Regions from separate parts of the Streptomyces sp. NPDC059828 genome, predicted to be linked through region 1. Evidence: riboswitches for the same ligand, from Rfam matches in the RefSeq annotation. Region 1 holds a riboswitch; the other holds the start of a gene.

Region 1 (15,579 bases):
CTGGAGGTCGGTCATCCGGGCGCGCACCTCGGGTACCGCGCTGACGGCGCTGACCTTGGAGGTGACCTCCTGGGTACGGATGGGGCCCGAGGCGTCCGTACCGTCCACGCTGATGGTGGGGGCGAGGGGGTCGGTACCGGACTCGATGACGGGCTTCTCGGCGGCACTGGCGATCGCGACCGGGTCGCTGGTGTCGATCCCGTTGGTGATCATCCACCAGGTGATCGCCCGGTACTGCGCACCGGTGTCCAGGTAGCTGAGCCCCAGCTCGGCAGCGACCGCCTTTGAGGTGCTCGACTTGCCCGTGCCGGAGGGGCCGTCGATGGCGACGATCACGGATTCCACGGTGTCGGGACCTTCCTCGTACGCGTATGCGGGCAGGCCGGAATGCCAAGGTGCCCCGCACAAGGTTACCGAGTGCGGGGCGGGGTCCGTGCACCCGTTCATATCGGCTGCTTATTGACCTTGTTCTAGCCGGCCGCCGGACGACCTCGACCGGGGCTCCTGACCTGGCCGGGTGGCTACTGGCGCAGCGCCCAGCCCCGCTCCCGCAGCGAGGCGCTGAGTACCGGGGCGGTGGCCGGCTCCACCATGAGCTGCACCAGACCCGCCTGCTGGCCCGTGGCGTGCTCGATGCGGACATCCTCGATGTTGACGCCCGCCCGGCCCGCGTCGGCGAAGATCCGCGCCAGCTCGCCGGGCTGGTCACTGATGAGGACGGCGACTGTCTCGTACGCGGCGGGGGCGGCGCCGTGCTTGCCCGGGACCCGCTCGCGCCCCGCGTTGCCGCGGCGCAGCACGTCCTCGACGCCAGTGGCGCCGTCGCGCCGCTTGTCCTCGTCGGACGACTGGAGGGCGCGCAGTGCGCGGACCGTCTCGTCGAGGTCGGCGGCGACCCCCGCGAGGATGTCGGCCACCGGGCCCGGGTTCGCCGAGAGGATGTCGATCCACATCCGGGGGTCGGAGGCCGCGATACGGGTCACGTCCCGGATGCCCTGGCCGCACAGCCTGACCGCGGTCTCGTCGGCGTCGGCCAGCCGCGCCGCGACCATGGACGAGATGAGCTGCGGGGTGTGGGAGACCAGCGCCACCGCGCGGTCATGGGCGTCCGCGTCCATCACCACGGGCACGGCCCGGCACAGCGCGACCAGTTCCAGGGCCAGGTTGAGCACCTCTGTGTCGGTGTCCCGGGTCGGGGTGAGCACCCAGGGGCGCCCTTCGAAGAGGTCGGCGGTCGCGGCCAGCGGGCCCGAGCGCTCCTTGCCCGACATGGGGTGCGTGCCGATGTAGTTGGACATGTCCACGCCCAGCGCTTCCAGCTCCCGCCGCGGCCCGCCCTTCACGCTGGCCACGTCGAGGTACCCGCGTGCCGCCCCGGCGCGGATCGCTTCCGCGAGCGCGGCGGGCACATACGCGGGCGGTACGGCCACGATCGCGAGGTCCACCTGCCCCTCGGGGACCTCGTCCGTACCGGCGCCGAGTGCCGCCGCCGTCCTGGCCTGCGCCGGGTCATGGTCCCTGAGGTGCACGCTGACGCCCCGCCCGGCCAGTGCCAGCGCGGCGGAGGTGCCGATCAGACCGGTTCCGATGACAAGCGCTGTTCTCACTGGGCGATGTCCTTGCGCAGAGCAGCCGCCGCACCGAGGTACACATGGGCGATCTCGGGCTTGGCCTTCTCGGATTCGACGTGCGCGAGGATCCGTACGACGCGGGGCATCGCACCCTGGATGTCCAGTTCCTGGGCGCAGATCAGCGGAACGTCCACGATGCCGAGGCCACGTGCCGCGGCGGCCGGGAAGTCGCTGTGCAGATCGGGGGTGGCCGTGAACCAGATACTGATCAGATCTTCGGTGGTGAGCCCGTTGCGCTCCAGGATGGCGGTGAGCAGCAGACTGACCTGCTCGTCCATGTGCCCGGCCTCGTCCCGTTCCAACTGGACTGCTCCCCGGACGGCTCGTACCGCCACGTCGTGCTCCTCTGCTCGTGCTCGGCATGTGCTCAGGTCAGCGTAGTCAGCCGCCCGGACGCACCGGCGCGGCGACCGCCCTGCGAGACAGGGCGGCCGCCGCGGCACGGTCGGTGCGCGGACGGGTCACATCCGCTGCGACTTGATCAGCTCCTCCAGGGAGCCGGCCTTCGGGAGCTCACCGTTGGGGGTCAGCTTGTCGACGGCCTTCGGCAGGGACTGGGCGATCTCGTCCGCGGCCTGCTGCGGCGTCACACCGCTCTGCTGCGCGACCTTGTCCAGCGTCTCGTTCGGCAGCGCCTCGGCGATCTGCGAGCCGCTGACCGGCTTGTTCTGGCCGGTGCCGATCCAGGACTGAGCCTGCTCGACCAGACCGGACTTGTTGAGCATGTCCATCAGCCCACTGAGCGGACTGCCGTTGGACGCGCTCTTCCCGTTGCCGCTGAACGCGTTGAGCAGGGCGCCGAGGATGTTTCCGGCACCGCCCTGACCGTTGCCGCTCTGGCCTCCGCCGAGCAGATTCCCCAGAAGACTGCCGAGATCGTTTCCCGCCATGATCCTGCCTTTCGCGTAGGAGACGGAGGATCACGGACAATGTCACCCACGCCCGGCGCTACCGCCACCCGGAGCATCACGGATTGTCGACCACTGGACACTCGATGTGATGTCGGTTTGCATGGACACAACCCTGTCCGCCGCCCCTGCGGAAGGCGCCGATGAAGCATCCAGGACCACTGATCACCCTGTTCGCCGGACTGGTGCTCGGGCTGTTCATGCTGTCGCTCAACGCCACCACCGGTGAGCCCTCGCCCACAGCGGTGAAACGTCCGGCGCAGAGCCGGCCTCCGGGCCCGAGTCCGAGCACGCCCGCGCCCAGGTCTCCAGCCACCGTCCCGGCGACGAGCCCGGTGGCCCGGCCGCAGACCGAGTACGCGGGCCGCACGGCCGACGACACCGCCTCCGTCGCGATCTCGCTGCGCGGGGACAGGGCCATCGCGTACTTCTGCGACGGACACACCCAGGAGGCCTGGCTGCGGGGCCCGGTCGAGGACGACGGCGACATGCATCTGACCAGCACCGACACCGACGCCAGACTGGACGGCTTCCTCGACGCGGGCAGGGTCACCGGAACGGTCCGGATCAACGGCCGCGACCATCTGTTCACCGCCCCGAAGGCGGGCAAGCCGGCCGGGCTCTACCGCGCAACGGCGGAGGTACGCGGTGCCGAACTCAAGGGCGGCTGGATCATCACGCAGGACGGCCGCCAGGTCGGGATCGTCACACGCGACGGCGAGACCACCGCGGCTCCCCCGATCGATCCGGCCACCGGTGCCGTCACGGTGGACGGGACCCAGCTGACCGCCCGCCCCGTAGTCCCCTGAGCGTCCCCAAGCGTCCCTGAGGTGCGTCTGTCATGAGCGTGGACCCGAACGCGCACAGCGGAGGCTATCCGCCCCCGCCGCCCCCACCCCCGTCCCAGCCCCCGTCCGAGCCCGAGCTCGCCGGTCCCGGCGCGACGCGCTTCCTGGTCCCCGCCCTGGTCGGCGCGGCGGTCGCGGTCGTCCTCGGGGTGTACGGGAGGGTGCACACCCCTGCGGCCACCGCCTTCAACCTGGCCGGATTCAGCAGTCCGAGCGCGGTGAAGGCATGGCTGGCCACGGTGGCGCTCGCCCTGGCGCTGGTACAGCTCGTCTCGGCACTGACGATGTACGACCAGATGCCGGGGCTGCGTGCCGGGTCCTGGACCCCCGTGCTGCACCGCTGGTCGGGCAGGGTGGCGTTCCTGGTGACGGTGCCGGTGGCAGTGCACTGCCTGTACGCGCTGGGCTACCAGACGGACACCCCGCGTGCGCTGTGGCACTCGCTGCTGGGCTGCTTCTTCTTCGGGGCGTTCAGCGCGAAAATGTTGCTGTTGCGCATGGAGCGACTGCCGGGGTGGCTGCTGCCTGTCGTCGGCGGAGTGGTCTTCGTCGTGCTCACCATGCTGTGGCTCACCTCGGCGCTCTGGTTCTTCCGCACGTTTGGAGTGACGGCATGACTGAGCGCAGGAGCAACCCGCCGGACGACGGGGTACGCGGCCAGGGCAGCAGCCGCCGTACCGTGCTCGTATCCGGAGCCGCCGTCCTCGCGGCGGCAGGCTGCACCCGGTACGGGGAGGACACCGGTGGCGGCGAGTCGTTCGCCCCCGAGCCCGGCTCACCGACGGCCGCCTCGCCCGGAGGCGAGCGGCTGGGCACGACCGCCGAAGTACCCGAGGGCGGCGGAAAGGTGTTCACCGGGCAGAAGGTCGTGGTGACCCAGCCGGAGAAGGGCGACTTCAAGGCGTTCACGGCGGTCTGCACCCACCAGGGCTGCCTGGTCGACAAGGTGGCGAACGGCACGATCGACTGCCCCTGCCACGGCAGTGAGTTCAGCGTCACGGACGGCTCTGTGGCCAGGGGTCCCGCGACCCGTCCCCTCGCGGCCAAGCCGATCGCCGTCTCCAGGGGCGAGATCAGACTCGTCTGACACACCCCCCGGTCACATAGCCTTTCGCCCATGACCCCCGAGGCGCTGATACGTGACCACACCATCTACTCCTGTGTGATGGGCTCCCGGGCCTTCGGCCTGGCGACGGACGGCAGCGACACGGACCGCCGCGGGGTCTTCCTGGCCCCCGCCCCGCTGTACTGGCGCTTCGACAAGCCCCCGACCCATGTGGAGGGTCCGGCGGACGAGCAGTTCAGCTGGGAGCTTGAGCGCTTCTGCGAGCTGGCACTGCGCGCCAACCCGAACATCCTGGAGTGCCTGCACTCCCCGCTCGTCGAGCGCATCGACGACACCGGACGCGAACTGCTCGCCCTGCGCGAGGCGTTCCTGTCGCGCCAGGCGCATGAGACCTTCGTCCGCTACGCCCTGGGCCAGCGTCGCAAACTGGACGCCGATGTACGCCGGCATGGGGCGCCCCGCTGGAAGCACGCCATGCATCTGCTGCGCCTGCTGGCGTCCTGCCGCGATCTGCTGCGCACGGGGCGGCTGGTCATCGAGGTCGGCGAGGACCGCGAGCGGCTGCTCGCGGTGAAGCGTGGCGAGGTGCCCTGGGCCGAGGTGGAGTCCTGGATGGCCCGGCTCTCCGACGAGGCCGACCGGGCTGTCATCGGCACCCCGCTGCCCGGGGAGCCGGACCACCGCCGGGTCGAGGACTTCCTGGTGCGTGCACGCAGGGCGTCGGCCGCGAGCTGACGAAGCGGACGGTCACGCCTGTACGGCCACGGCACCCGCCCCCTGCGCCAGACGCACCCGCACGACGAAGTCGTCCAGGGCGGCAAACGCCTCCGGCTCGGCGGGCAGTTCCGTCCGTTCCTGTGCCGCGTCCAACGCGGCGTGCAGCGCGTCGACGTCCGCGCGGACCGACTCGGTGTCGACCCCGGCAGGACCGTGCTCGGCCTCCGTCTTGGCCGCGATGAGCTCGGACAGATAGCCCGGCGCCGTCACCTCCCCGAGGAGAGTGGGCAGATGTGCCTGCACCTGCCCGGTGCGCATCAGGTGGATGCCCGTGAGCAGCGCCCTGAAGGTGTAGAGCAACGGCTTCAGTTCACCGGTCTTGTCGAACAGCCGCCACTGGGTGCCCGCGAAGCCCCGGTAGTGGTGCGCGTGGTGGCTGGTGAGCACCCCCGGTGCCAGCGCCACCAGCTCGGCGTGCTCCTGCGTCGTGTGGACGACCAGTGGTGACAGCAGCTGCTCCAGCACATAGCCGTTGCGCCGCAGCATCAGCCGTACGAACTTCCGCAGGTCGTGCGTCACCAGGTCCAGCTCGGTGCCGTCCCGGTCCCATATCCGGGACCGGGTCTCCTCCGGGTCACGCAGCCCCACGATCCGCTCCACCGGCAGCACATGGACCCCCCGCAGGTCCACATCGGAGTCCCGGGAAGGAAATCCGTACAGGTGGGCGCCGGAGACCGTGGCGAAGACGAGGGCGTCCGGCTGATCGGCGACGACAGGGCTGAGGTCCAGGCTCAGGGCATCCAGCATGGATCAAGCATCCCAGAGCGCTCCGAGCGTCAGCAGTTCGCTGCGGTACTCGATGCGCTCGGCCCATTCCTTGGGCCATGCCGCCGCTCCCAGGTGCGCCCCCGCGAACGCCCCGGCGAGGCAGGCGATCGAGTCGGAGTCGCCCCGGGTGCATGCTGCCCGGCGCAGGGCCAGAAGCGGCTGTTCGGGGAAGAGCAGGAAGCAGTGCAGAGCGGTGGCGAGGGCTTCTTCGGCGATCCAGCCGTCGCCCGTCGCGATGCACGGGTCGATCTCGGGGTCCGGTTCACGCAGCGCCGCCGCCACGCGCTCCAGGACGGCGAGGCATTCGTCCCAGCCGCGCCGGATGAAGTCCTCGGGTGAGGCGTCATGGGCACGGGTCCACAGGTCGCCGAGCCAGCGGTGGTGGTAGCGGGAGCGGTTCTCGTACGCGTACGAGCGCAGCCGGCCGACGAGCCCGAGCGGCTCCGTTCCCTGGGCGAGCAGGAACACCGCGCGTGCGGTGAGGTCGGAGGCGGCGAGGGCCGTGGGGTGGCCGTGGGTGAGTGCTGCCTGGAGCTGTGCGGCGCCTGCGCGCTGTCCTTCGCCGAGGCGGGGTACGAGTCCGACCGGCGCGACGCGCATGTTCGCCCCGCAGCCCTTGGAGCCGATCTGGCTGGCCTCCTGCCAGGGCCTGTCGCTGTCGAGCTTCTCGCAGGCGACCAGGCAGGTGCGTCCGGGGGCCCGGTTGTTGTCCGGCGAGTGGTACCAGTCCACGAACTCCTCGCGCACGGGTCGTGTCATCCGCAGCGGGTCGAGCGGGCCGCGGTCCATCGCCGTGCGGATGCCCCGGGCGACCGCCAGGGTCATCTGGGTGTCGTCGGTGACGATCGCGGGCTTCGGCAGCGCCATGTCCCGCCAGGGCCCGCACTTGGCGAGGATCGCGGGCACGTCGTTGAACTCGGTGGGGAAGCCGAGTGCGTCTCCGAGCGCCAGTCCGGTCAGGGTGCCGGTGGCCGCCCGTTTGGTGGCGGTCCTCATCGTGGCCCTGTCGTTCGCGGACCTGTCATTCGCGGTCATTTCGCGCTCCTTCCGGTCGCAGCAGTGGAGGGTGCAGGGCTTTCGCCGGCCCCGCGCGATAGAGCGCGGCCGGCTTGCCCCGGCCGCCGGTCAGGCGCGCCCCGCCCGCCACCGCATCGACGAAGCCGGGGGTGGTGAGGACCTTGCGCCGGAAGTTGGGGCGGTCGAGCTCGACGCCCCAGACGGTCTCGTAGACCTGCCGCAGCTCGCCGAGGGTGAACTCGGGTGCGCAGAAGGCGGTCGCGAGGCAGGAGTACTCGAGTTTCGCGCCGATGCGGTCGTGGGCGTCGGCGAGGATGCGGTCGTGGTCGAAGGCGAGCGGGCCGTGGCCGGCCCAGGGGATCCACTGCGCGTGTGCGGCGTCGCCGCCGCCGTGCGGCTCCGGGAGGTCCGGGACGAGCGCGGCGTATGCGACCGACACCACCCGCATCCGGGGGTCGCGGTCCGGATCGCTGTAGGTCCGAAGCTGTTCGAGGTGCAGTGCGGCGACCGTGGTCTCGGACAGCCCGGTCTCCTCGGCGAGTTCACGGCGGGCGGCACGGCCGGCGGACTCGTGAGGCAGGATGAAGCCGCCCGGCAGGGCCCAGGCGCCCTTGTAGGGGTCCTGGCCCCGCTCGATCAGGAGGACGTGGAGCTGTCCGTCGCGAACCGTGAAGACGGCGAGGTCGACGGTGACCGCGAAGGGCGGGAAGGCGTGCGGGTCGTATGCGCCCGGGTCGTGTGCCCCAGTGGAGTCAGGCATCCGTTCACCGCCTTTCCGGCAGCGGATCGGCGAGCCGCCAGCCGTCGGCGAGCAGCGCGTCGACGGCGGCGAGTGCCGTGGCCAGCCGCTGCTCATGGGGGCCGCTCAGGGTGAGGAACCGCCGCCCGGTGGCGGTGAGCCGCTCGGCGAAGCGCCCGGTCATCCAGGGCCGGAGGTGCTCTCCGTCACGCAGCCCGTCGTCTTCGAACGGCACATCCCGGTGGTCGGTGAGCAGCCACAGGTCGGCACGTCCTCCGCGCGCCGCGACCTCCTCGACCTCGACGCTGGGTCCGCCCATGTAGCGCTCGTGCCAGATGGTCGTGGCGAAGGCGTCGGTGTCGCAGATGAGCACGGGTGAGCCGGTGCGGGCCGCGGCGTCCTCGAGCGCTGCCTGCCGCCGTGCGATCAGCGGGAAGTCCTCGGTGCGGAAGCTGACATCGGACCAGGTGGCACCGGGTCGCTCGGCCCGCAGCCGGGCAAGCCGCTGCTCACTGAACTCCCGGCCGTACTCGGGTACGCAGCCGGTGCGCGACCAGATCCCCCCGCGTGCCCTGAGCTGCCGCGCGAGCGCCCGGGCCAGTGTGGTGGTGCCGGTCGACTCGGCGCCGAGGACCACGATCCGTCGTGCCAGGGCCGCGCGCACGGGCGGCTCCAGGAAGTCCCAGCAGCCCACGGGGTCCTTGCGCACGGCGGTCCCGGACACCGGGAAGACCGTGCGGGCGGGGTCGACACAGACGGCCTCGGCCCGGAAGCGGCGGGCGAGTTCGGTGCCGTAGGGCTCCGAGGTGAAGACGGCGTCCACCCGCCGGGGTACTGCGGCGCGGAAGACCGCCATGTGGGCGTCCCAGACGGCAGGGTCGGTGAGGTCGACGGGGATGTCGTCCACGGCCCCCACGACGTCGGCGTCCGGATGCACCTCCCGCATCCATGCCACGCGGTCCTCGAGCGGTATCGACTCGACGGACGCGGCGCAGACCAGCACGGTGAGCCGCTCGCAGCGGTCGCGAGCCGTGCGCACCAGATGGTGGTGCCCGGCGTGCGGCGGATAGAACTTGCCGAGCACAAGCCCGTGTCCGTGGCGCTTCATGCCGCCGTCGCCTCCATCGGGCGCGGCGCCTGCGCCGCCATCTGCTCCCGCGACCAGGAGCGCAGACCGTTGACGCACAGGGCCAGGAACCCGGCGTAGAGCAGCGCGGTGAGATAGAGCTCCTTGTACGCGTACAGAGGCACGTAGACGACATCCGCGGCGATCCAGAGCCACCAGGACTCCAGCCGCTTGCGGCACTGGCCGTAGGTCGCCATGAGGGAGAGCGCGGTGGTCAGGGCGTCCCAGAAGGGGACGGTCGAGTCGGTGACGTGGTCCAGCAGCAGTGTGAAGCCGAGAGTGCCCACCACCCCCGCCGCGAGCAGCCATGTCCACTCGGCACGCGTGGTGCGTCGTACCGGGAGGGCGTCGGAGCCTGGTCCACCCCCGTGGGCCCAGGTCCACCAGCCGTATGCGGCGAGGGTGATGAAGACGACCTGGAGCGCCGCATCGGCGTACAGGCCTGCCTGCGTGAACAGCAGGATGAACAGCGCGTTGTTGGCGATGCCGATCGGCCAGTTGGCGATGTGCTGCCGGGCGACCAGCCACACACAGAGCGCGCCGCTTCCGAAACCGAGCACCTCGGTCCAGCTGACCGGGGTGCCGAGCAGCGTGAACAGCGGTCGCTGCAACGGTTCGAGCACATCTGCCAGGTCCACGACCATCCCCCTTAAGAGTCATCCTGACTATAAAGCGGGAGGGGTGGCTGGGCAAGCACGATGCGGACCCGGCAACCCGTCCCTGGGCCTGCTTCGAGGCCGCGACGGGCGCCTGATCGGCCCGATGGTGCGTGTTAACCTCGCCGTGGAGGCTCATATGTGTCTGCCCCGGACGAGATGTGCGCCGTACCCGGCCCGCCAAGACGACGCACTCAAGGGATCGCCATGGGTGCCCACACCTCTCTGATCGACTTCACCGGAGCGACTCCCAGGCCTCGTGCGCTGGATGTGCGTTGGATCCACGGCTCGCCGTCGGCCAAGCACAACACCGACCCGGACATCCAGGTCCACGCCTATGACGAGCACACCTTCGTCCTCCGGCAGAACATGGCGATCGACTACGAAGCGCCTTTCCTGTTCCTGCTGTTCGGCAACGCCCGGGTGCTGCTGATCGACACCGGAGCCACCGCTTCCGCCGAGTTCTTCCCCCTGCGCCCGGTGGTCGACGAGCTCATTGAGACCTGGCTGGCCCGTCACCCCCGTGAGGGGTACGAGCTGCTGGTGCTGCACACCCATCCGCACGGTGACCACATCGCGGGCGACGGCCAGTTCGCCGATCGTCCCGGCACCACGGTGGTCGGCGCGGATCCGGTCACCGCCTGGCCGTACTTCGGATTCGCCGAACGCCCCGATGCCGTGGCGGAGGTCGACCTCGGGGGGCGGGTGCTGGAGTGTCTGGCCACCCCGGGTCACCACGAGGCGGCGGTCACGTTCTACGACCCGTGGGCCGGGTTCCTCCTCACCGGCGACACGGTCTACCCGGGTCGGCTCTACATCAAGGACTGGCAGGCGTTCACCCGGACGATCGATCGCTTGATCGACTTCTGCGACCACCGGACGGTCACCCACGTACTCGGCTGCCACATCGAGATGACCCGGCAACCGGGCGTGGACTACCCGATCCGCACCGTGTACCAGCCCGACGAGCCCCCACTGCAGATGACCACCGGCCACCTGCGCGACATCCGCGCAGCGCTGGAGGAGTGCGGCGGCCGGCCCGGCCGCCGTGCCTTCCCGCTCTTCGTGCTGTGCCCCAGCGAATGAGTGGCACGAACAGGCCGGGTCCCGTCGCTCGGGGCGTGCGTCCACGCCTCCGTCGGCGCCGTACCGCTCCGTGAACGGCGTCAGTACGCTGTGCCCGGCCCGGGAGCGCCGGGGCGAACCCCGGGACGGGAGTCACCAGGCATGGACAAGCCGCTGCTGCACCACCGGTATCCGCGGCTCGCCGCCTCCCTCCCCCATGTGCCGCTCGGCGATGGGCCGACGCCCGTACGCGAACTGACCGGGCTCGCCCGCGGTGTGACGCTGTGGTGCAAGGACGAGAGCGGATACGGCTCGGGCGGATGGGGCGGCAACAAGGTCCGCAAGCTGGAGTGGATCCTTCCCGATGTACGCCGCCGGGGCGCGCGCACCATCCTCACGGTGGGCGGGCTCGGCACGAACTGGGGCCTGGCGACCGCCCTCTACGCCCGGGAGCAGGGCCTGGACACCGCACTGGCCCTGATCGACCAGCCGGTCGACGACCATGTGCGGGAGCAGTTGCGGCGGCTTCGGCGGTCGGGCGCCGCCCTGCACTTCACCCACACCAAGGCGCGCACCGTCGCGGCGGCCCCCTGGCTCTTCCTGCGCCATGCGCGCGGCGGACGACTGCCGTACTTCCTGCCCGCGGGCGGCTCGGCCCCGGTCGGCACCCTCGGCTATGCCGAGGCCGCGTTCGAGCTCGCGGCACAGGTGGCCGCCGGGGACCTCCCCGAGCCGTCCCATGTCGTCACCGCCGTCGGCTCGGGCGGCACCGCAGCCGGACTGGCACTGGGTCTTCGGCTCGCGGGCCTTGAGCGCACCCGGGTCGTGGGCGTGGTCGTCAACGACACCCTGCGCCTCGACGCACCAGCCATCGCCGCCCTGGCCCAGCGGACCGGACGACTGCTGCGGGAGCGCGGCGCGGACCTTCCGGCGACCGGGATCACCCCGGACGACGTGACCATGGTGCGGGACTGGCTGGGCCCCGGCTACGGCCACAGCACTCCGGAAGCCCTCGGCGCGCTGCGCCTCGCCGCCGAGAGCGAGAGCCGGCTCGGGCTCGAACCCGTCTACACGGCGAAGGCTCTGGCCGCGCTGATCGCCATGGCGGAAGAAGGCCGCCTCGGCAGCGGGCCGGTGCTCTTCCTCCAGACCCACGGGCCCCGGGACACGGACTGAGCTCGCACGGGGCGGCTTGTCCTGGACCGGCAGCTCTCAGTACATCGGATGGGCAGTCCGGCGGGGCCCCACCGGCATCGTCCGGCTTGGCCGACGGCCTCGGCCCAGCCCTGAGGCAGCACGCTGAAGCACCTCAAGCCGGTCGTGCGGCGCGCCATCCCCATGAGGTGTGCCGGTCGGCGACCAGGGCGCGATATCCACGCCCGTGCGATGACATCCGCTCCGTCCCGTCGGCACGGACGTTCCTCAGGCGCCCGCCAGGGAGTCCCGCAGCCTCCGGGCCTGCCGGACCACTTGGGAGGAGCCCGGCCGCTCGGCAATGGCAGCGACCTCGGGGATGGTGCCCCGCGCCCCGGACAGCCCCGCGGAATCCGCCCCTATGGCGAGCAGCGGACCGTGCAGTTGCGGCCTGGTGTGGGTCAGCAGCCCGGGAAGGGCGGCGGCCATGACGTTCCACACCGGAGCCGCGCCTCCCGGTGTCCCGCCCGCGGCACGGAGTGAGTCCGTGAGCTGGGGCACCTTCAGGGTGCCCAGACCGACGAGTTCGGCGATCTCGCGACCGAGCAGGGCCCCGTCCAACCCGCCCCGGTCGGCAAGCGTGACGAGCGCGCGGGCGGCGGCCAGCCGGTCGGCCTCCGGCACCGCCGCGAGTCCGTAGGCCAGGGCCAGATGCACGGCGGGACCGGCAGGGCCCTCGCTCGCGGCCAGCGCCGGGAGGAACTCCGCCCCGCTGCGGCCGTCCTGGTCGGCGACCGACGCCACCTCCGCCAGCTGCCGGGCGGCGACGATCTCCGGATGCCATGGCAGCACCGAGGCCGCATGCGCGTCACGGGAGTGCAGACCGGAGTGCGGGCAGGAGATGTGCGGCTCGTAGGCCCGAAACAGCGACCAGAAACGCCGGGGGAACTCCCCCCGCCCCTCGATGGCCTCCGTCCCGATCAGTACCCGCCGCCCGATCCGGTACCCCCGGCGCCTGCTCGGCCGCTGCGGCTCGCCCGCCTCGCGCTCGCGCCAGGACCCCGGCCGGGGCAGGCCGCCCTGCCGCAGCCAGGCCGCCACGCGGGGGCCCTCGGGAAGCTCCAGCTTCTCCGCCGCCCGCAGTACGTCAGGCGCGACTGGACCGCCGCCGCAGCGCAGCAGCGCGAGACCCAGATCGGCCGCACCGGGCCGGACACCGGCACGCTGGTGGGCGGCAAGGCGGGCGACGAGGTCCTGCGGCTCCACGGCCCCGCCGGGTCTGCTCGGCCGCGACAGCAGGCACGGTATCGCGTCGCCGGTGCGCAGCCGCTGGACGAGCTCACCCGTACGTGCGCCGAAGGCATAGTCCGTCGCCTGGTGCTGGCACAGCTCGAGCCATCCCGAACCACCACTCCCACCGGCAAGACCCGGCCTCAGGCCGTGGGACACGATGTGCCGGAGGAGCCGTCCGCCGCCCAGCGGGTGCCGGGCCGCCCCAACGGGCGTTCCGGCACCGGACGACAGCGCCTCGACCAGCGCGGCGGGGTCGCGGAACCCCCAGAAGAGCACGGAGTCGAGCAGCCGCTCGAAGGCGGGCACATCGCTGTCGTCCCGGGCGCACAGGTCCGCGACCTCCTCGGCCAGCAGGCCGAGCGGCATCGCGGTGGATTCCCCCTCGATCATGTGCCGAAGGCTATCCGCCGGTACCGACAACGCGCCTGTTCGCCGAGAGCCCCCAGGAACTCAGGGCCGTGGGTGGCTCAGAGGCCGACTTCCTTCATCAGCATGCCGACCTCGGTGTTGGTCAGCCTGCGCAGCCAGCCCGACTTCTGGTCGCCCAGCGCGATCGGCCCGAAGCCGGTGCGCACCAGCTTGTCGACCGGGAAACCGGCTTCGGCGAGCATGCGGCGCACGATGTGCTTGCGGCCCTCGTGGAGGGTGACTTCGACCAGGTAGTTCTTCCCGGTCTGCTCCACGACCCGGAAGTGGTCGGCGCGGGCGTACCCGTCCTCGAGCTGGATGCCGTCCTTGAGGCGCTTGCCGACCTCGCGCGGAAGGGGACCCTGGATGGCCGCGAGATAGGTCTTCTTGACGCCGTACTTGGGGTGGGTGAGGCGGTGGGCCAGCTCGCCGTGGTTGGTGAGCAGGATGATGCCCTCGGTCTCGGTGTCGAGCCTGCCGACGTGGAAGAGACGGGTCTCACGGTTGGTGACGTAGTCGCCGAGGCACTGGCGGCCGTCCGTGTCCTCCATGGTGGAGACGACACCGGCGGGCTTGTTGAGCGCGAAGAACTGGTGCGACTGAGTCGCGACCGTGAGTCCGTCGACCTTGATCTCGTCGTTCTCCGGGTCGACCCGGAGGCCCTGCTCGACCACGATCGAGCCGTTGACCTCGACCCGGGCCGCGTCGATCAGCTCCTCGCAGGCACGCCGCGAGCCGTAGCCGGCCCTGGCCAGCACCTTCTGCAACCGCTCGCCCTCCTGCTCGGCGCCGGGGAAGGTCTTGGGGGTCTTGATCTCCGGCTTGTCCGCGTAACGCGCGCGGTTGCGCTCCTCGGTGCGCGCCTCGTACTCGCGCGAACGGGACGGGGCCGTGCGACCGCCTCCACCGCGCTGCTGCGCGGACTGCTTGGGCCCGCCCTTGGCGCCGCCCCGGGCGGCCGTGCCACGACCCTTGCGGGGGCCTTCGGACGCGGACCCTCCGACGTCGTAGCGGCGCTCCTCGGGACGGGGCTTGCCCGCGCGCTTCTGCTTGTCGTCGCGCGAGTTACCGGCACCCCGGTTGTTACCGCGTCCGCTGCTGTTCCTGCCGCTGCTTCGCATCAAAGTTCCGTCGTCGTCGTGTCGTCATCGTCTGCGTCCGGAGCATCCGGATCGAACGACGGAACCCCTTCCAGGGTCTCGGCCTCGATCGCCTCCGCCTCCGGAAGGAACGGAGCGAGCTCGGGGAGCTCGTCCAGGCCGCGCAGGCCCATCCGCTCCAGGAAGTAGTTCGTCGTCCTGTACAGGATCGCACCTGTTTCGGGTTCCGCGCCCGCCTCCTCCACCAGACCGCGCTGAAGCAGGGTGCGCATGACGCCGTCGCAGTTCACTCCGCGTACGGCCGAGACCCGGGACCGGCTCACCGGCTGCCGGTAGGCGACCACGGCGAGGGTCTCCAGGGCCGCCTGCGTCAGCCGGGCCTGCTGCCCGTCGAGTACGAAGCGCTCGACGGCGGCGGCGTGCTCGGGGCGGGTGTAGTAGCGCCAGCCGCCCGCGACCAGCCGCAGCTCGAAGCCGCGCCCCTGGACGGTGTACTCGTCCGCCAGCTCACGCAGGGCGTCCGCGACCTCCCTGCGGGGCCGTTCGAGCACTTTGGCCAGGTGTTCCTCAGTGGCCGGCTCGTCGACCACCATCAGGACCGCCTCCAGTGCCGGCTTGAGCGGCGGCTCGGGATCTCCGGAAGCCGGGTCGCCTGCGCCGCTCAGGTCGGCGTCCACGGCGGGGCTCGGGCCCGTGTCCACGGCGGGGTCCAGGTCCACGTCGCTCACGCCTTCTCCTCCGCGATCTCGGGGGCACGGTCGAATTCGTCGGTGACCTGCGCGGTGGAATCACCACCGGCCCAGGTGACGGTCAGCTCCCCCAGGGCGTCCTCCTGGTCGAGGACGACGGCCTTGTCACGATAGAGCTCCAGCAGCGCCAGGAACCTGGCGACCACGGTCAGGGTGTCGTCGGCGCCCTCGGTCAGCTCGCGGAAGCTGACCCTGCCGCGCTCCCGCAGCATGGCCACGACCAGTTCGCCCTGCTCCCGCACGCTGACCAGCGGCGCATGGATGTGGTCCACATAGACCTGGGGCCTGGGCTTC
Region 2 (15,579 bases), on a different contig from region 1:
CCGGTGGTCAGGGAACTGCTGGGCTGAGGCGGACACACGACGAAGGCCCGGCACGCGGTAGGCGCGCCGGGCCTTCGGACTTGGTGCGCCCGGTCGGATTCGAACCGACAAACACGACCACCTAAAGATCGCCGCTCAGCCCTTGGCGTACGGACGCAGACAACGCACCTACTCTACTGGGCGAAGTCAATCCCGACAGCGAGTGGTCGGCGCTGTCAGTGTCGAGTGGTGCCGCGACACCAGGTACGGGTCGTCGCGTGACAGTTGGGGCACAGCAGCCGCAGGTTCTCCCGGCGGTCGTCGCGCCAGTCACCATTGATGTGGTCGATCTCCAAGGTCATTGGACGCCCGAACCACTCAGGGCCGGTCCCGCACTCGCCGCATTCATCAGCCACCCCCACCTCCTGAAGCGCGCGACGCAGGTGCGCCGTCCGTGTGCGGCGTTCCCTATCGTGCTTGACCAGCACGTCCTGCACTTGCCGGGCCGTGGGGCCCGGCTTGCCTCTCTGGTGTCCTTGTCCCAGGAAATGCGTGGTGTCCAGACCGTCATCGGCGATCCACGCCTTCAGTAGAGTCCGCTGGCTCGTGCTGTCCGGCCGACCGAGGCGACGAAGCGTGTCGGTGAGAGAGACGGCAGCCGCCACCGCCTGATGAAGTTCTCCAGTGGAAGGCCGGGGGCCGCCTCGCCGGTAGCGACGGTTACGGGGGAAGTGCGAGACGTCGATGCCGTAGTGGGCCAAACGCTCCATCAAGTACCGCTTCAAGTTCCCGTATGGGCGGGTGCCCAAGAAAGCGATGACCTCGTCCATGTCGTGGCAGGACCGAGCCGCCTCGGCCAGCAGTTCACGTGTGTAGCGATTGGATGGGCTCATCGAGCGCGGTCCTCGCTGGGGACGGTTCGCCCATCGGTTCCGGCCGCTTGCCTGCCTGCCTTGCCGCGCCCGCGGTAGGTGTCCGTAGTGGAATGGCAGTTGGGGCAGAGGAGCCGCAGGTTCTCGGCGCGGTTGTCGCGCCAGTCCCCATTGATGTGGTCCACCTCCAGGGGCAGCGGACGGCCTCGCCAGACTGGTGCCGTACCGCAGAGCGAGCAGCGCTCCGCAGTACCCATGGCCATCAGCGCCCGCTTGAGGCGATCGCCAGGGATCCGGCGTGCACGTGAGGGTTCCTGCTCGACCAGCAGTTCCTGCGGGCTCCGGCGGAGCCGCTGCCCAGCTCGGGGCGGTGGGGCGAAGTGCGACGTGGAGATGGCGTACCTCGCGATGCGTCGGCTGATGTGCGTGTGGTGACCGCCGACGACCTCGACGCCCAGGCGTCGCAGTACCTCAGTGACGCTTGTCGAGGCGGCAACCACAGGTTCGAGCACGTCCCTCGTCCACCGCGTCCCCTCGCGCTCGAAATGGGAGGTGTCCACGTCCAGCCGCTTCATTCGGTCATGTATGTAGCGTCGCGACGCGCCCTTCGGATCGACCCCCAGCCTCGTCAGCGCCTCGGACAGCGTCCTCGACGACCGTGCCGCCTCCGCCAGGCGCTCGCGCGTGTACGGACTGACCGGCATCGCCCCTCCGTTCCGGCTGCGTGTTCGTGGCCTCGCACGGAGTAACGAACCGGTTGTCGGATGGTCACGCCCCCGCGGGGCGTGACCATCCCCGGGAGGACTTCAGATGCCCAGATCCTTGATGATCTTGGCGACATGCCCCGTGGCCTTGACGTTGTACAGCGCCCGTTCCACCTTGCCGTCCTCGTCCACGACGATCGTCGAGCGGATCACCCCGGTCACCGTCTTGCCGTAGAGCTTCTTCTCGCCGAAGGCGCCGTAGGCCTCCATGACGGACTTCGACGGGTCCCCGACCAGCGTGACCTTCAGGCTCTCCTTCTCGCGGAACTTGGCGAGCTTCTCCGGCTTGTCCGGGGAGACGCCGATGACGTCGTAGCCGGCGCCCGCGAGGAGGTCCAGGTTGTCGGTGAATTCGCAGGCCTGCTTGGTGCAGCCCGGGGTCAGGGCGGCGGGGTAGAAGTAGACGATGACCTTGCGGCCCTTGTGGGCGGCGAGCGAGACCTCGTTGCCGTCCGCGTCGGGCAGGGTGAAGTCCGGGGCGGTGTCGCCGGGCTGGAGTCGCTCGCTCATTCTCGGTTCTCCTCAGAGGGGACAGGCGTACGGCACCGAGCGTAATAGGGGTGCCATGGGGTGTGGCGTGCGTCGAGCTGACAGACTGTCGATGACGTAGCACTTGACGAAGACATACGGATACGACCACGGAGGCGGCGCAGTGTCGGATTCCAGGACCCCTGCGCAGATCGAGGCGGATATCGTCCGCCGCCGAGACCTGCTGGCCGAGACACTTGATGAGATCGGTGTACGGGTGCACCCGAAGACGATCATCGGGGATGCGAAGGCCAGGGTCGCCGCGACCGTCGACCACACGGCCGGGCGGGCGTTCGTCGCCGCGAACCGGCTGCTCACGGATGTGAGGGCGCGCTTTGTGCATCACGACGGCGCGCCCCGGCTCGAGCGGGTGGTGCCGGTGGCCCTCGCCGTCGTGGGGGTCGTCGGTCTGCTGGCGCTGTCCACCAGGAAGCGGAAGGTGTGACCGGCTGTGACCCCGGCGAGGTGCGGGGCGGGCCTGGGCAGGTAGGTTCGTGCTTGTGAGCGAGAACACGCACGACAAGCTGCCGATCAAGATGCTGCACGACCGGGTGCTGGTCCGGTCCGACGCCCCGGAGGGGGAGCGGCGTTCCGGGGGCGGCATTCTCATTCCGGCCACCGCCGCCGTCGGCCGTCGGCTGTCCTGGGCCGAGGTGGTCGCGGTCGGGCAGAACGTCCGCACGGTGGAGCCGGGTGACCGGGTGCTGTACGACCCGGAGGACCGGGCCGAGGTGGAGGTGCGCGGGGTCGCGTACATCCTCATGCGTGAGCGTGATCTGCACGCGGTGGCGGCCGACCGGTTCGAGGGCGGCGTGGACTCGACGGGGCTGTATCTGTAGCGCCGGCATCTCCGGCGACGATATGCCCGGGAGGGCCCGGTGACCATGGTCACCGGGCCCTCCTCGGCGTTGCTACGGTGGTCCGTACCCGACGAGACGCGCCGTACCGGGCTGGCAAAGACGACGCACCCCGTTTCCGCTTCGTCTCGGAGGTGCCCGTCATGGCCTGGGTCCTGCTGCTGCTCGCCGGTCTGCTCGAGGTCGGCTGGTCGATCGGTATGAAGTACACCGATGGATTCACCCGGCTGTGGCCCAGTGTCCTCACCGCTGCCGGGATCGTCGCGAGCATGCTCCTCCTGTCCTGTGCCGCGAGAACGCTGCCGATCGGTACGGCGTACGGCGTCTGGGTCGGCATCGGTGCGGCCGGTGCGGCGGTGTTCGGCATGGTCGTGCTGGGGGAGCCGGCGACCGCCGCCCGGATCTTCTTCGTCGTGCTGCTTCTGGTGGCCGTGGTGGGTCTGAAGGCGACCTCGGGGCATTAGGCCGTGGTGTCAGACCCGTGGTGTCAGACCCGTGGTGTCAGGACGTGGTGGAGAAATCCGGCCTGGCTCGCGGGCGACGGCGCTGTTTGTGAGGTACGGATTGCCCCCGTCACCGTCCGGGGGGCAGCGCGGGGAGGCCCGTCCAGGGGCCGTCGGTGCGCCCCTGTGCCGGGAGGCCTCGGCTCGGAGCCGTATGCCCCGGGGCGGGCCGGCGCGGTGCGCGGCCCGTTTCCGCGGATGGGTGGTTCGTGGCGCGGCCCGGGGCCGGTGGTGCCATCGGGACGATGTCGTCTTCGGTGTCGTCTTCGTCCCGGCTGTCGCCTTCGCGCCGGTCTCCCTCGTCGAACCGCTCACGTCCGGAAGGCTCGTCGTCGAGAGACCAGGGCCCCTCCGGTGTCAGTTCCTCCTCCGCTTCCTCGTCGAGCAGCAGGTCGAAGTCGGTGACCCGCCTACCCTTCAGCGCGTCCGCCGTGTACTGCGCCCAGATCCGGGCCGGGGGCCCGCCGCCGCTGATCCTGGCGTACCCCAGAGCCCCGTACAGCGGCTTGTGCACCCCGGTGTCCGGGTCCTGGCCCATCACGGCGACGACCGTCGCCAGCTCGGGTGTGTAGCCGGCGAACCACGCCGCCTTGTCGTCCTCCGCCGTGCCCGTCTTCCCGGCGGAGGGCCGCCCCGCCTGCTGCGCCGCGGCGCCCGTGCCCTCCTCCACCACGCTCCGGAGCATCAGCGTGGTCGTGTCGGCGGCCTCCCGGCTGATGGCCTGTTCGGTCTCCCTGTCCGGCAGCTCGATTTCCTCGCCGCTCCTGGAGATGCTCTCGACCAGTGAGTACGTGCCGTGCCTCCCGTGGTTGGCGAGGGTCGCGTACGCCTCCGCCAGCTCGAGGACGCTCGGGGTCGCCACGCCGAGCGCGATGGACGGATATGCCGTCAGGTCGGGGGTGCCGGGCGGGACGCCGAGGGCGATCGCCGTCCGTCTGACCCGGGCGGGGCCGACGTCCTGCGCGAGCTGGGCGTACACCGAGTTCACCGATGAGTCCGTGGCGGCGCTGACCGTCATGGGGCCGTACGAGCGGTTGTCCTCGTTCTCCGGGGCGTAGCCGATGGGCCCGTCGGGGCCCTGCACCTCGCGCTGATCGGTGCCGTCGTACAGCGTCTCGGGGGTGATCCGGCGGCCGTCTTCGGTGCGGGAGCCGTGTTCGACGGCGGCCGTGAAGACAAACGGCTTGAAGGTGGAGCCGACCTGGTAGTCCCGGCGTGTCGCGTTGTTGACGAACTGTCGGGTGTAGTCGACCCCCCCGTACATCGCGACCACCTTTCCGGTGGCCGGATCGATCGAGGCGCCGCCGACGCGGACGTTGCGGTCGGCGGCCCGTCCGGCCTTCCGGTGGGTCATCACATGGTCGTCGACGGCTCTGACGAGAGCGTCCTGCTTCGGTTTCTGCAGGGTGGTGACGATCCGGTAGCCGCCGTGCGCGAGGGTGTTGTCGTCGATGATCCCGTGGCCGACGAGGTAGTCCTCGACGGCCTGGACGACGTAGCCGCGCTGTCCCGACAGCCCGGTCGCGGGGCGTGCGGGTCCCGGCGTGGGGAAGGTCATGGCCGCGCGTTCGGCCGGGTCGAGCCAGTGCTCCTTCATCATGCCGTCGAGTACGTAGTTCCAGCGGGCGAGTGCGGCGGGCTTGTTCTCGGGGCGGGTCGTCACGTCGAACGCGCTGGGAGCGTTGAGCAGGGAGGCGAGGTAGGCGCCCTCCGCGGTGTCCAGCTCGGACACGTCCTTGCCGTAGTACGCCATGGCCGCGGCCTGGATGCCGTACGCGTTCCGCCCGAAGTAGCTGGTGTTGAGGTAGCCCTTCAGGATGTGGCTCTTGCTCTCCTCGCGGTCCAGCTTGATCGCGATGAAGAACTCCTTCACCTTCCGGGTGATGGTCTGTTCCTGGCCCAGGTAGTAGTTCTTGACGTACTGCTGGGTGATGGTGGAGCCGGACTGTCTGCCCTTGCCGGTGAGGGTGTTCCAGCCGGCGCGGATCATCGCCTGGGGGTCGACGGCCCGTTCGGTGTGGAAGTCCCGGTCCTCGGCGGCGAGCACGGCGTGCTGGACTGTTCGCGGCACCTGCGCCAGCTCGACGTTCTCCCGGTTGATCTCGCCGTCCCGGACGATCTGGGTGGTGCCGTCCGCGTAGAAGTAGACGTTGGACTGGGCGACGGCCAGGGCGTTGGCCGGTGGGATGTGGACCAGCAGGTATCCGGCGATGAAGCCGCCGAAGAGGAGCAGCCCGCCGACCAGGAACGCGCCGCACAGCATCCGCCAGGTGGGAACGAGACGGCGCAGTCCGGTGCGGGGCGGGCGGGGTCTGCCGCTTCTGCTTCCCGTGCCCGCCGTACCCCCCGTTCCCTGAGCGTGGTCCGGGGGGTCCGTGACTCGCTGCCTCGCCTGCTCGTCGCTCATGTCGGTGGGGACTCCTCGGCCCGTTGGTCGCGGACGCTGCTCTACTGGGTCATTTCGGGCTATTGGCCCGTTGTGCCCATACTGCCCCGCTTGTCCTTCTCGCGCCGATAACCCCCGTACCACCGATCCGAATACGGTCGCGTGGCAGATCCCTTTGGGCTAGGGTCGGGCGCTTTGGCTCCCCATGACCTGAGGAGGCTTGTATGCGGCTCTACGGGGTCGTGGCCGCAGGCGGGTTCCGGCGCTACGCGACCTACCGAGTGGCCACCGCCGCGGGAGTGTTCACCAACACGGTCTTCGGCTTCATCGTGGCGTACACCTATATCGCCCTGTGGGGTGAACGCCCGAACCTCGGCGGGTACGACCTTCCTGAAGCCCTCACTTACGTGTGGCTGGGCCAGGCCCTCCTGATGACCTGCGCGATGCTCGGAGGCGGCTTCGAGGACGAGCTCATGGAGCGCATCCGCACGGGTGACATCGCTATCGACCTCTACCGCCCTGTCGACCTCCAACTGTGGTGGCTGGCCGGGGACCTGGGTCGCGCCGCGTTCCATCTGCTGGGCCGGGGTGTCATCCCGATGGTGGCGGGTGGGCTCGCCTTCGATCTGGCGCTGCCCGGCTCACTGCTGGTCTGGCCCGCGTTTCTGCTCTCCGTCGTGCTCGGCGTCGTCGTGAGCTTCGCGGTCCGCTATCTGGTGGCACTGTGCGCCTTCTGGCTGATGGACGGCACGGGCGTGCTGAACATCGTGTGGCTCGCCGGGATGTTCTTCTCCGGGATGCTGCTGCCCCTCACCCTCTTCCCCGGCGCGCTGGGAGAGGTGGCGCAGGTCCTGCCCTGGTCCGCGCTGCTCCAGGTGCCGGCCGACATCTTCCTCGGCAAGCACACCGGCTGGGCGCTGGCCGGGGCGTACGCCTTCCAGGCCGGCTGGGCGGTGGCGCTGCTCGCGGCCGGGCGGCTGGTGCAGTCGGCCGCGACCCGGAAGGTGGTGGTCCAGGGTGGCTGACGCGCTGCGGGCCTATGTGCTGATCGCCGTGATGTGGATCCGCTCGACCATGACGTACCGGGCGTCATTCGTCATGACGGCGTTCGGGAACTTCGCGGCGACCGGCTTCGACTTCGCCGTGATCCTGCTGATGTTCGCGCACGTGGACGAGCTCGGCGGGTACACGCTGCCCGAGATCGCTTTCCTGTACGGGGCCGCGGGGACGGCCTTCGGCCTCACCGATCTGCTGATGGGGGCACTGGACCGGCTCGGCCGCCGGGTGCGCGACGGCACGCTGGACACCTTCCTCGTGCGGCCCGCGCCGGTGCTCGCCCAGGTGGCCGCCGACCGTTTCGCACTGCGCCGTCTCGGCCGCATCCTCCAAGGGCTGCTGGTCCTGGGCTACGCCCTCCTCACCCTGGACATCGCCTGGACTCCGCTGAAGGCCGCCATGGTGCCGCTGATGGTGCTGAGCGGTACGGCGATCTTCTCGTCGGTCTTCGTCGCGGGCGCGGCCTTCCAGTTCGTCGCGCAGGACGCCGCCGAGGTGCAGAACTCGTTCACGTACGGCGGAAACACCCTGCTCCAGTACCCGCCGACGCTGTTCGCGAAGGACCTCGTGCGGGGCGTGACCTTCGTCGTGCCCCTGGCCTTCGTCAATTGGCTGCCGGGACTCCATGTCCTGGGACGGCCCTATCCGCTGGACCTGCCGGGCTGGCTGGCGTTCACCCCGCCGCTCGTCGCGGTGGGGTGCTGTGCGCTCGCCGGGGTGGCCTGGCGGGCGGGTCTTCGTTCCTACCGCAGTACCGGGAGCTGATGCGCTGTGGAATCCATGAAGCCCACGGAGACTCTCATCGAACTGGAGGACGTCGAAAAGGTCTTCGACGTCCGCCGTAAAGCCGGCCGGCTGCGCAGGGAGAAGACACAGGTGCGGGCCGTCGACGGTATCTCCTTCCGGGTGCCGCGCGGCGAGATGGTCGGCTACATCGGCCCCAACGGCGCCGGGAAGTCCACCACCATCAAGATGCTGACGGGCATTCTGACGCCCAGCGGCGGCCGGCTGCGGGTCGCCGGGATCGACCCCGCACGCGAACGGACCCGGCTCGCCCGGCGGATCGGGGTGGTATTCGGGCAGCGCACCACCCTCTGGTGGGACCTGCCGCTGATCGACTCGTACCGCCTCGTCCACCGGATGTACCGCATCCCCGACACCCGCTACCGCGAGAACCTCGACCGCTGTGTGGAGCTGCTGGACCTCGGCGAGCTGCTGAACGTGCCCGTACGGCAGCTCTCGCTCGGGCAGCGGATGCGCGGTGACATCGCGGCGGCGCTGCTGCACGACCCCGAGGTGCTGTACCTCGACGAGCCGACCATCGGCCTCGATGTCATGTCGAAGGCGAAGGTGAGGGAGTTCTTGCGGGAGCTCAATGCCGAGCGGGGCACGACGGTGCTGCTCACCACGCACGATCTGACCGACATCGAGCAGTTGTGCAGGCGGGTGATGGTCATCGACCACGGCCGGCTGGTGTACGACGGTGATCTGGCCGGACTGCACGAGGTGGGCGCGAGCGAGCGCACGCTGGTGGTGGACCTGGAGCGGGAGCTGCCGGCGATCGAGGTGCCCGGGGCCCGTACGGCACGGGTGGAGGGCCCCCGGCAGTGGCTGGCGTTCCCGGCGTCGGAGTCGGCGGCTCCGATCGTGGCCGCGATCGCGTCGGACTATCCGCTGAAGGACCTGTCCGTACGGGAACCGGACATCGAGACCGTGATCGCGAAGATGGTGTACCAGACAGGAGCCGACGGGGCGGCGCAGCAGCGTGTTCGAGCCCCCACCCCTTGATTACGCTTCTCGTATGACAAGCGATCTTCCGGAGAGACGCGAGACGCGTGAGACAGTCCAGACGGGTGAGACGGCCCAGACGGGTGAGATGCGTGAGATGCGTGCCTCCGACGCCGAGCGGGAGCGTGTCGCCGAGCGTCTGCGCGAGGCGGTCGCCGAGGGTCGGCTCGACATGGAGGAGTTCGGGGAGCGCCTGGACGCCGCGTTCAAGGCGCGCACCCACGGGGAACTGGAGCCCCTGGTACGGGACCTCCCGGCACCGGTGCCGAGCCGGCCCTCCTCCCCGGTGGTGGCGCCGGTGGGCGGCGACGCGCCGTGGTCGCAGCGCATCGGCAGGCCCGCGAGCTCCCGCGGGGCGTTCGCCTTCTGGGGCGGTTTCGGGCGCAAGGGGACCTGGACCATCGGCCGCCTCTTCACCGCCGTCGTCGTGCAGGCCGGCGGGGAGATCGACCTGCGCGAAGCGAGCTTCGAGGACCGGGAGACCGTGATCCGCTGCATAGCGATCATGGGAGGTGTCGAGATCACCGTGCCCCCGGACCTGCACGTGGACGTCCATGGCTTCGGCCTCATGGGCGGATTCGCCGAGAACCACCGCTCCGTCGCCCCCGAGATCGCTCCGGACGCCCCACGGGTGACGATCACCGGCTTCGCCCTGCTGGGCGGTGTCGGCGTCGAGCGCAAGCTCCGCAAGGCCGACAAGCTCCGGTTGAAGGAGGCCCGCCGCCGCGCCCGCCTGGAGAGGCGTGAGCGGCGCCGGTCGCGGGGCCGCCTGGAATAGCCCCTAGGTGACCGTTCAGGGTTACTCAGGGCCCGCCGCGGGAACTCGACATGCGCCCCGGGAGTAGGTCAGGTAGGGAAGGGACGATACATACGCGGACGGGTGGAGCGGATGAAACGTACTGAAGGCGCCCAGCCGGACACCCCAGCGGGCACCCGCGCCGCTGCGGGGACCAGGGTCGCGCCGCTCGCCTCGTTCGCGTACACCGCCGCCGACGAGGAGAAGCGCCGCGGGGTGCGACGGATGAAGCTGACCGCGACCGGGCTGCTCCTCTTCGTCGCGGTGATCTTCGTCCTCGCCACGTGGGCGAAGAACTCCGGGATCGAGGGCTGGCCCGGCTATGTGGCGGCGGCGGCCGAGGCGGGCATGGTCGGTGCGCTGGCCGACTGGTTCGCGGTCACCGCGCTGTTCAGACACCCTCTCGGCATTCCCATCCCGCACACCGCGATCATTCCCAACAAGAAGGATCAGCTCGGTGCCTCGCTCGGCTCATTCGTCGGCGAGAACTTCCTTTCGGCCGATGTCGTACGGGCCCGGCTGCGGTCCCTCCAACTAGGTGGCCGGGTCGGTGCGTGGCTTGCCGAGCCCGCCCACGCGGACCGGGTGACATCGGAGCTCTCCACGGCGCTGCGCGGCGCACTCACGGTGCTCCGCGACTCCGATGTCCAGGCGGTCGTCGGTGAGGCGATCACGCGTCGCGCGGAGGCGGCTGAGATCGCCCCGGGCATCGGCAAGACGCTGGACAAGATCGTCGCCGACGGCGCCCACCACCGCGGTGTCGACCTGATCTGCGCCCGCGCCCATGACTGGCTGGTGTTCCACGCCGACTCGGTGATGGACGCGGTCCAGGGGGGAGCGCCCGGCTGGACCCCGCGATTCGTCGACCGGAAGGTCGGCGAGCGGGTCTACAAGGAGCTGCTGCGCTTCGTCACTGAGATGCGTGACTCTCCCGGCCATCCCGCGCGCGGTGCGATCGACCGCTTCCTCACCGACTTCGCCGCCGATCTCCAGGCCGACACGGACACCCGTGTGCGGGTGGAGCGTATGAAGTCGGACTTCCTCGCGCGTTCCGAAGTGCAGGACATCATCGCCTCCGCCTGGGCCTCCGTGCGTACGATGATCATCTCTGCCGCGGACGACGAACGCAGCGAGCTGCGGCTGCGCGCCCGTACCTCCCTCATGGCCTTCGGCGCCCGGCTGGCCACGGATGGACGGTTGCAGCGGAAGCTGGAGGGGTGGGTCGAGGAGGCCGTGGTGTACGTCGTCACCACGTACCGCACCGAGATCACATCCCTGATCAGCGACACGGTCGCGAGCTGGGACGCCGAGCACACCTCACGCAAGATCGAGGCCCATATCGGCCGCGACCTCCAGTTCATCCGGATCAACGGCACGGTGGTCGGTGCGCTGGCGGGCCTGGCGATCTACACGGTCGCACATGCGCTGGGCGCGTGACCCGACCGGCAAGGTCGGGGTCACGCGCCCAGCTCCAAGGGGGAGTTGCCTAGGAATACGCAGCGGAACACCCCTGTGTTCAAAGCGAGTTCAGAGCGAATTGGAGCGAGTCACTGCCCAGGAGGCGAGAGCCATTCCACCGGCCACGGTGAACACGGCAGGCCACGCGCCCAGCTTCTTCGCCAGCGGATGCGAGCCGGCGAAGGCCGCGACATAGGCCGCGCCCAGCCCTGCCGCGGCCCTGCCCCCGGCCTCCCGCTGCCACTGCCGCGCGGCAGCGGCCCCCGCCGCGGCCAGTGCGACCCCTCCGAGCGGCCGCTTCCCGGTCCAGCGGGCGATTCCGTATCCGCCGATGAGTCCGCTCGCCGCGACTGCCGCTGACGGGATCCTGGCCATGGTGCGCCGCCCTTCTTCGGGTGTTCGTTCGACTGGGCCCCGAGCTTAGGCGAGCTGTCCGCGCACGGCCCCGTCGGGGAACTCCGCGGTGTGGATGTTGGCGTAGTAGTCCTGCGGGTCGTCCTGGACCCGCCTCACCACGGCGCGCTTCAGTCCTTCCAGGCGCCCGGACACGGCGAAGATCCCGTCCGGCACCGGCCGGTTGAAGAAGTCGAGGACGACGTCGCCGTTCCTGCCCGGGGCGCCCTTGTGGAGATGCCCCTTGGACGGGCTCTGGATGTTGAACCAGGCATACGCGTAGTCGATCGCCGTCCCGTCCGTACGCAACTCGGCCATGGCCCGCCCGTCCGGGTCCCCGACCTTCGACCTGTCGCTCTTAGGGACCTCCTGACCACCGCTGGCGAGCGCCCGCAGCGTACCCGCGCCGGGCGCCCCGCCGACCGCCTGCCTGGTGATCGCCAGCGGGCTGAGGCTCTGTCCCAGCCGGGTGAGGCGGCCCTGCACGGACCCGCCCGGAAGCTGCGCGCTGTGAAGATCGACGGTGAAGCCGGTGGGGTTCACCAGGATGCGCCGGGCGAGCCCCGGGTCGGTCAGCTCGACCTGCCCGGCGGCGGCCCGCACGGTGTCGGGCATCGCCTTGCTGATCAGCGCCACCTTGGCGGGGGCCCGCTTGCCCGCGGGGCCGTCCGTGCGGCGGTTGCCCTCCCCGTCACCCTCGTGGAGATGACCGGACTCCGGTACGAAGCCCTTCCACCGCAGTGCGAAGACGACCCGGTCGCCCATGACCGTGATCACGGCGACCGCCGTGCCCTCGCGGGCACCAGTGAGCGTGGCGGCGTAGCTCACGGGGATGCCGCTCACGCGGACGCCACTCACGGGAACGGCGGCGGCGGGCCTGGCACGGGCGGCAGCGGCTCCGTCGACACCACCGACAACGCCGACGACACCGGCCACCATCGCCGCGGACACCACTACAGGAAGACGCCTCATGCGCGACTCAACGCGGATCACCGGGCTCGGGACACGTGCGCACCGCCGCGGTGTCCGCCGTTGCGGTGAAGCGCCCCGGATCGCACCCTGGTAACAGAGACAGGGGAGACCGCCATGCCCACGCTCGAAGAACAGATCGACATCACAGCACCCGGTGACGTGGTCTGGGACCACCTGCACCAGGTCGAGGACTACCCGCGCTTCGTCGGAGGAGTCCGCGAAGCCCGGCGCGAGGGCACGTCGGGGATCCATGTGGATCTGGAGGGCGCGCGCGGCACCGCACGCGGAATCGACGCCGCCACCGAGGACCTCAGGCCCCAGGAAACGATGACCTGGAGGACCGTGGACGCCCCCCACCTCAGCGGCTCCGTCTCACTCCTCCCGCTCGACGCGACCCACACGAGGGTCCAGGTGCGTATGGAGTACGACCCCGGCGAGGCGCACGACGCCTTCGGGGGCCCCAGGGGGTTCGCCCAGTCGTCCGCCTTCGAACGGACCGTCCGGCAGGACCTCCACCAGTTCAAGGACCTGGTGGAACTGACGTACCCCGCCAAGCAACGCCCGTACGGCGAAGGTGATCCGTCATGACGCAGCACTGGAACATCGACCTCTCGTTCGAGGAAGACGGGACCCGGACCGCCTGCATGGCCTCGCTCAGCGGCCCCGACGCCCCCGGCGTCCAGGGCCTGGGCATAGCCAGGCGCAGTCCGGGCGACACCCCGGACACGAAGATCGGCGAAGAACTGGCAGCCGCCCGCGCCTGCTCGAAGCTGGCCCACGAACTGGTGGACCGCGCGGCGGCGGACGTGGAGAACCACACCCACCGCCCGGCCGACATCGCGATGTGACCAACGAGCACGCAGGAAGGGCCGGCCGGCTGCTGCCCCGATCCTCCCCGGCGCACGGCCCTCAGCCCTCCGGCCTGGGTGCCGTGCCCCGGTCCTTCCCCGCGTACGAGCCTCAGCCCTCCGGCCTGGGTGCCGTCACCCGCACCTCGAACCCTTCCACCCCCTGAGGCGCCTCATCGGCCACCTCGACCCGCCTCACCTCCGCCGCCGGAGGCCCCTCCCGCGTCCACCGCACCACGGTCTCCACGGCATCCGACTCCCCTTCGAACACCGCTTCCACATTCCCGTTGGCCAGATTCCGCACCCACCCGGACACCCCGTACTCCAGAGCCACCCGCCGGCAGGTGTCCCGGTAGAACACGCCCTGGACCAGCCCTGACACGATCACGCGCTTCCGCACCATGCTCCGGATCGTACGAGCCACCCGCCTCCCGAGAGTGGCACTCACTCGCGGTGAGCCGCCGAGTCCTGCCTCCGTTCACGGCGACATTGCGCGCTGCTTGCTCCCAGAGGGGGCGGCCCGCTCAGATCTGGTTGGCGCCGTGGCACTCCCTGTACCTCGTTCCCGTCCCGCACCAGCACTCCGCTCCCTTCGCCGGCGGCCACGGCACCGCGCGGCCGCGGGCGGCCAGGGTGGTGGCGTATTGGGGGAGCAGGTGGGGGTCTTCGGGAGAGGTGGCTTCGGAGGCGGCGAAGGCCTCGTAGGAGGGCACCGTGCCGGTGACGATGCCCAGGTTGCCCGTGCCGGCGGTGGAGAGGTCGCGCAGGGCGGATTCGATGGAGGTGAGGTGGGTCTCGTGGGCGGGGTACTCCGCCGTCAGCGCCGGGTAGGCGGTGAGGAGTTCGCTGAGTTCCCCGGTCGGCCAGTGGAGCACGGCGACCGGGAAGGGGCGGGAGAGGGCTGCGCGGTAGGTGCCGAGTTCGGTGCGCAGGCGGGCGATCTCGGCGCGGAGTTCGGTGGGGTCGGACGAGCCGAGGGCCCAGAGGCGGTTCGGGTCGTGGAGTTCGTCGAGCGGAACGGCGGCCGTGTGGAGGCGGTCGGCCAGGGTGTCCCAGTCGTCGTGGGGGAGGGCGAGCAGGCGGCGGACGCGGTGGCGGCCGGTGAGGAGCGACTGGGTGGCGTAGGGGATCTCGTCGTCGGGGGCGATGAGCCGGGTGACGGCGGTGGTGAAGGTGTCGTGGGCCGCGTCGAGCTCGTCGTGGGCTTCCAGGGTCTCGGCGATGATCTCCCACGGGGCCGCTTCCTCGGGGGCGGCCACGCGGATGCCCTCGATGAGCGCCCGGGCCTCGGCCTCGTGGCCGTACTCCCACAGGTTCGCCGCTTGCAGGGCCTTGATCAGGTACGGGTTGTCCGGGGCGTCCGCGAGCAGGCCGTCGTACAGGCTGGTCGCGCGGGTGCGGTCGCCCGACAGTTCCAGATGGGCCGCGGCTTGGAGCAGCAGCGGTTCACTGTCCTCGGGGTACTGCTCCGCAGTGCGCAGCAGACGCTCGGCTTCGGCGGTGTGGTCGGCAGGCGTGTCGGGGCGCATGCAGCACACCGTACTGCCGTATGGCCGTACCGCCGTAGGGCCCCTTCACGGCTCTGGTGAGTTGGCGGCGCTGCCCTTATCGTGCGGCCGTGCGGATACCCGTGATCGTCCACCGGTGCCGGACGCTCCGCCACGGCCGGGTCGTGCTCGCCCGGGGGCTGTGGGCCGTGGCCGAGGCTGCCGTGACCTTTGGTGTGGTCGTGCTGCTCCTCGTCGCCCATCAGCTCTGGTGGACCAACCGGCAGGCGAGAGACGGGGCGCAGCGCCAGGTGCGGGCCCTGGAGCGGGAGTGGGGCAGGGCCGCGCCGGCGGAGCACGGGCGGGATCCCGGGGACGGTGCCGCAACACCGGAAGCGGAAGGGACGGACGGCGGGGCGGGCGCGATGGCACCGTCTCGACGCGAGGCGCCCCGCTGGGAGCGGGCCTACGCCATCCTGCGTGTCCCCCGGCTGGGACTGGTCGCCCCGGTCGCCGAGGGCACGGCGAAACGCGGCGTACTGGACAAGGGGTACGTCGGGCACTACGAAGGGACCGCCCAGCCGGGGCAGCCCGGGAACTTCGCGGTCGCCGGGCACCGCAACACACACGGCGAGCCGTTCCGCTACATCAACCGGCTGCGGGCGGGCGACACCGTCGAGGTCGAGACACGTGACGCCGTGTTCACCTACCGGGTCGACAAGCGGCTGCCGCAGACCTCCGCGCGGGACGGCGGGGTGATCGCGGCCGTCCCGCTGAGCAGCGTGAAGCCGGAGTACGGGTACGGCGGGCCCGGCTACTACCTGACCATGACCACGTGCACGCCCGAGTACACGTCGAAGTACCGGCTCGTGGTGTGGGGAAAGCTCGCCTC

The links. Region 1 has a riboswitch for guanidine ahead of ACFV6V_RS22140 (MBL fold metallo-hydrolase). Riboswitches for the same ligand answer to the same signal wherever they lie in the genome.
Region 2: linked by a shared signal. The riboswitch ahead of ACFV6V_RS15220 (DMT family transporter) and the one ahead of ACFV6V_RS22140 (MBL fold metallo-hydrolase) in region 1 are both predicted to bind guanidine.

The regions. Positions count from the first base shown of each region.
Region 1 is NZ_JBHWIW010000038.1:28,773-44,351, forward strand. Features, by position in the region: gene cmk ((d)CMP kinase) at 1-345, opposite strand, end outside; gene ACFV6V_RS22080 (prephenate dehydrogenase) at 522-1,607, opposite strand; gene aroH (chorismate mutase) at 1,604-1,966, opposite strand; gene ACFV6V_RS22090 (YidB family protein) at 2,093-2,521, opposite strand; gene ACFV6V_RS22095 (hypothetical protein) at 2,683-3,348, shown strand; gene ACFV6V_RS22100 (DUF6529 family protein) at 3,381-4,004, shown strand; gene ACFV6V_RS22105 (Rieske (2Fe-2S) protein) at 4,001-4,474, shown strand; gene ACFV6V_RS22110 (DNA polymerase beta superfamily protein) at 4,505-5,188, shown strand; gene ACFV6V_RS22115 (DNA polymerase beta superfamily protein) at 5,201-5,977, opposite strand; gene ACFV6V_RS22120 (ADP-ribosylglycohydrolase family protein) at 5,981-7,033, opposite strand; gene ACFV6V_RS22125 (NUDIX domain-containing protein) at 7,020-7,775, opposite strand; gene ACFV6V_RS22130 (AAA family ATPase) at 7,780-8,862, opposite strand; gene pnuC (nicotinamide riboside transporter PnuC) at 8,859-9,518, opposite strand; guanidine-III (ykkC-III) riboswitch at 9,664-9,731, shown strand; gene ACFV6V_RS22140 (MBL fold metallo-hydrolase) at 9,744-10,622, shown strand; gene ACFV6V_RS22145 (1-aminocyclopropane-1-carboxylate deaminase/D-cysteine desulfhydrase) at 10,764-11,777, shown strand; gene ACFV6V_RS22150 (DUF6493 family protein) at 12,024-13,418, opposite strand; gene ACFV6V_RS22155 (pseudouridine synthase) at 13,496-14,557, opposite strand; gene scpB (SMC-Scp complex subunit ScpB) at 14,557-15,213, opposite strand; gene ACFV6V_RS22165 (segregation and condensation protein A) at 15,261-15,579, opposite strand, start outside.
Region 2 is NZ_JBHWIW010000021.1:42,889-58,467, forward strand. Features, by position in the region: gene rdgB (RdgB/HAM1 family non-canonical purine NTP pyrophosphatase) at 1-27, shown strand, start outside; tRNA gene ACFV6V_RS15190 (tRNA-Leu) at 82-157, opposite strand; gene ACFV6V_RS15195 (HNH endonuclease) at 216-872, opposite strand; gene ACFV6V_RS15200 (HNH endonuclease signature motif containing protein) at 869-1,555, opposite strand; gene bcp (thioredoxin-dependent thiol peroxidase) at 1,658-2,125, opposite strand; gene ACFV6V_RS15210 (DUF3618 domain-containing protein) at 2,268-2,588, shown strand; gene ACFV6V_RS15215 (co-chaperone GroES) at 2,644-2,982, shown strand; guanidine-III (ykkC-III) riboswitch at 3,051-3,112, shown strand; gene ACFV6V_RS15220 (DMT family transporter) at 3,144-3,464, shown strand; gene ACFV6V_RS15225 (transglycosylase domain-containing protein) at 3,574-5,910, opposite strand; gene ACFV6V_RS15230 (ABC transporter permease) at 6,114-6,914, shown strand; gene ACFV6V_RS15235 (ABC transporter permease) at 6,907-7,710, shown strand; gene ACFV6V_RS15240 (ATP-binding cassette domain-containing protein) at 7,726-8,733, shown strand; gene ACFV6V_RS15245 (DUF1707 domain-containing protein) at 8,831-9,511, shown strand; gene ACFV6V_RS15250 (DUF445 domain-containing protein) at 9,623-10,966, shown strand; gene ACFV6V_RS15255 (hypothetical protein) at 11,057-11,362, opposite strand; gene ACFV6V_RS15260 (CHRD domain-containing protein) at 11,408-12,352, opposite strand; gene ACFV6V_RS15265 (SRPBCC family protein) at 12,467-12,940, shown strand; gene ACFV6V_RS15270 (DUF1876 domain-containing protein) at 12,937-13,200, shown strand; gene ACFV6V_RS15275 (acylphosphatase) at 13,313-13,603, opposite strand; gene ACFV6V_RS15280 (tetratricopeptide repeat protein) at 13,725-14,729, opposite strand; gene ACFV6V_RS15285 (class E sortase) at 14,819-15,579, shown strand, end outside.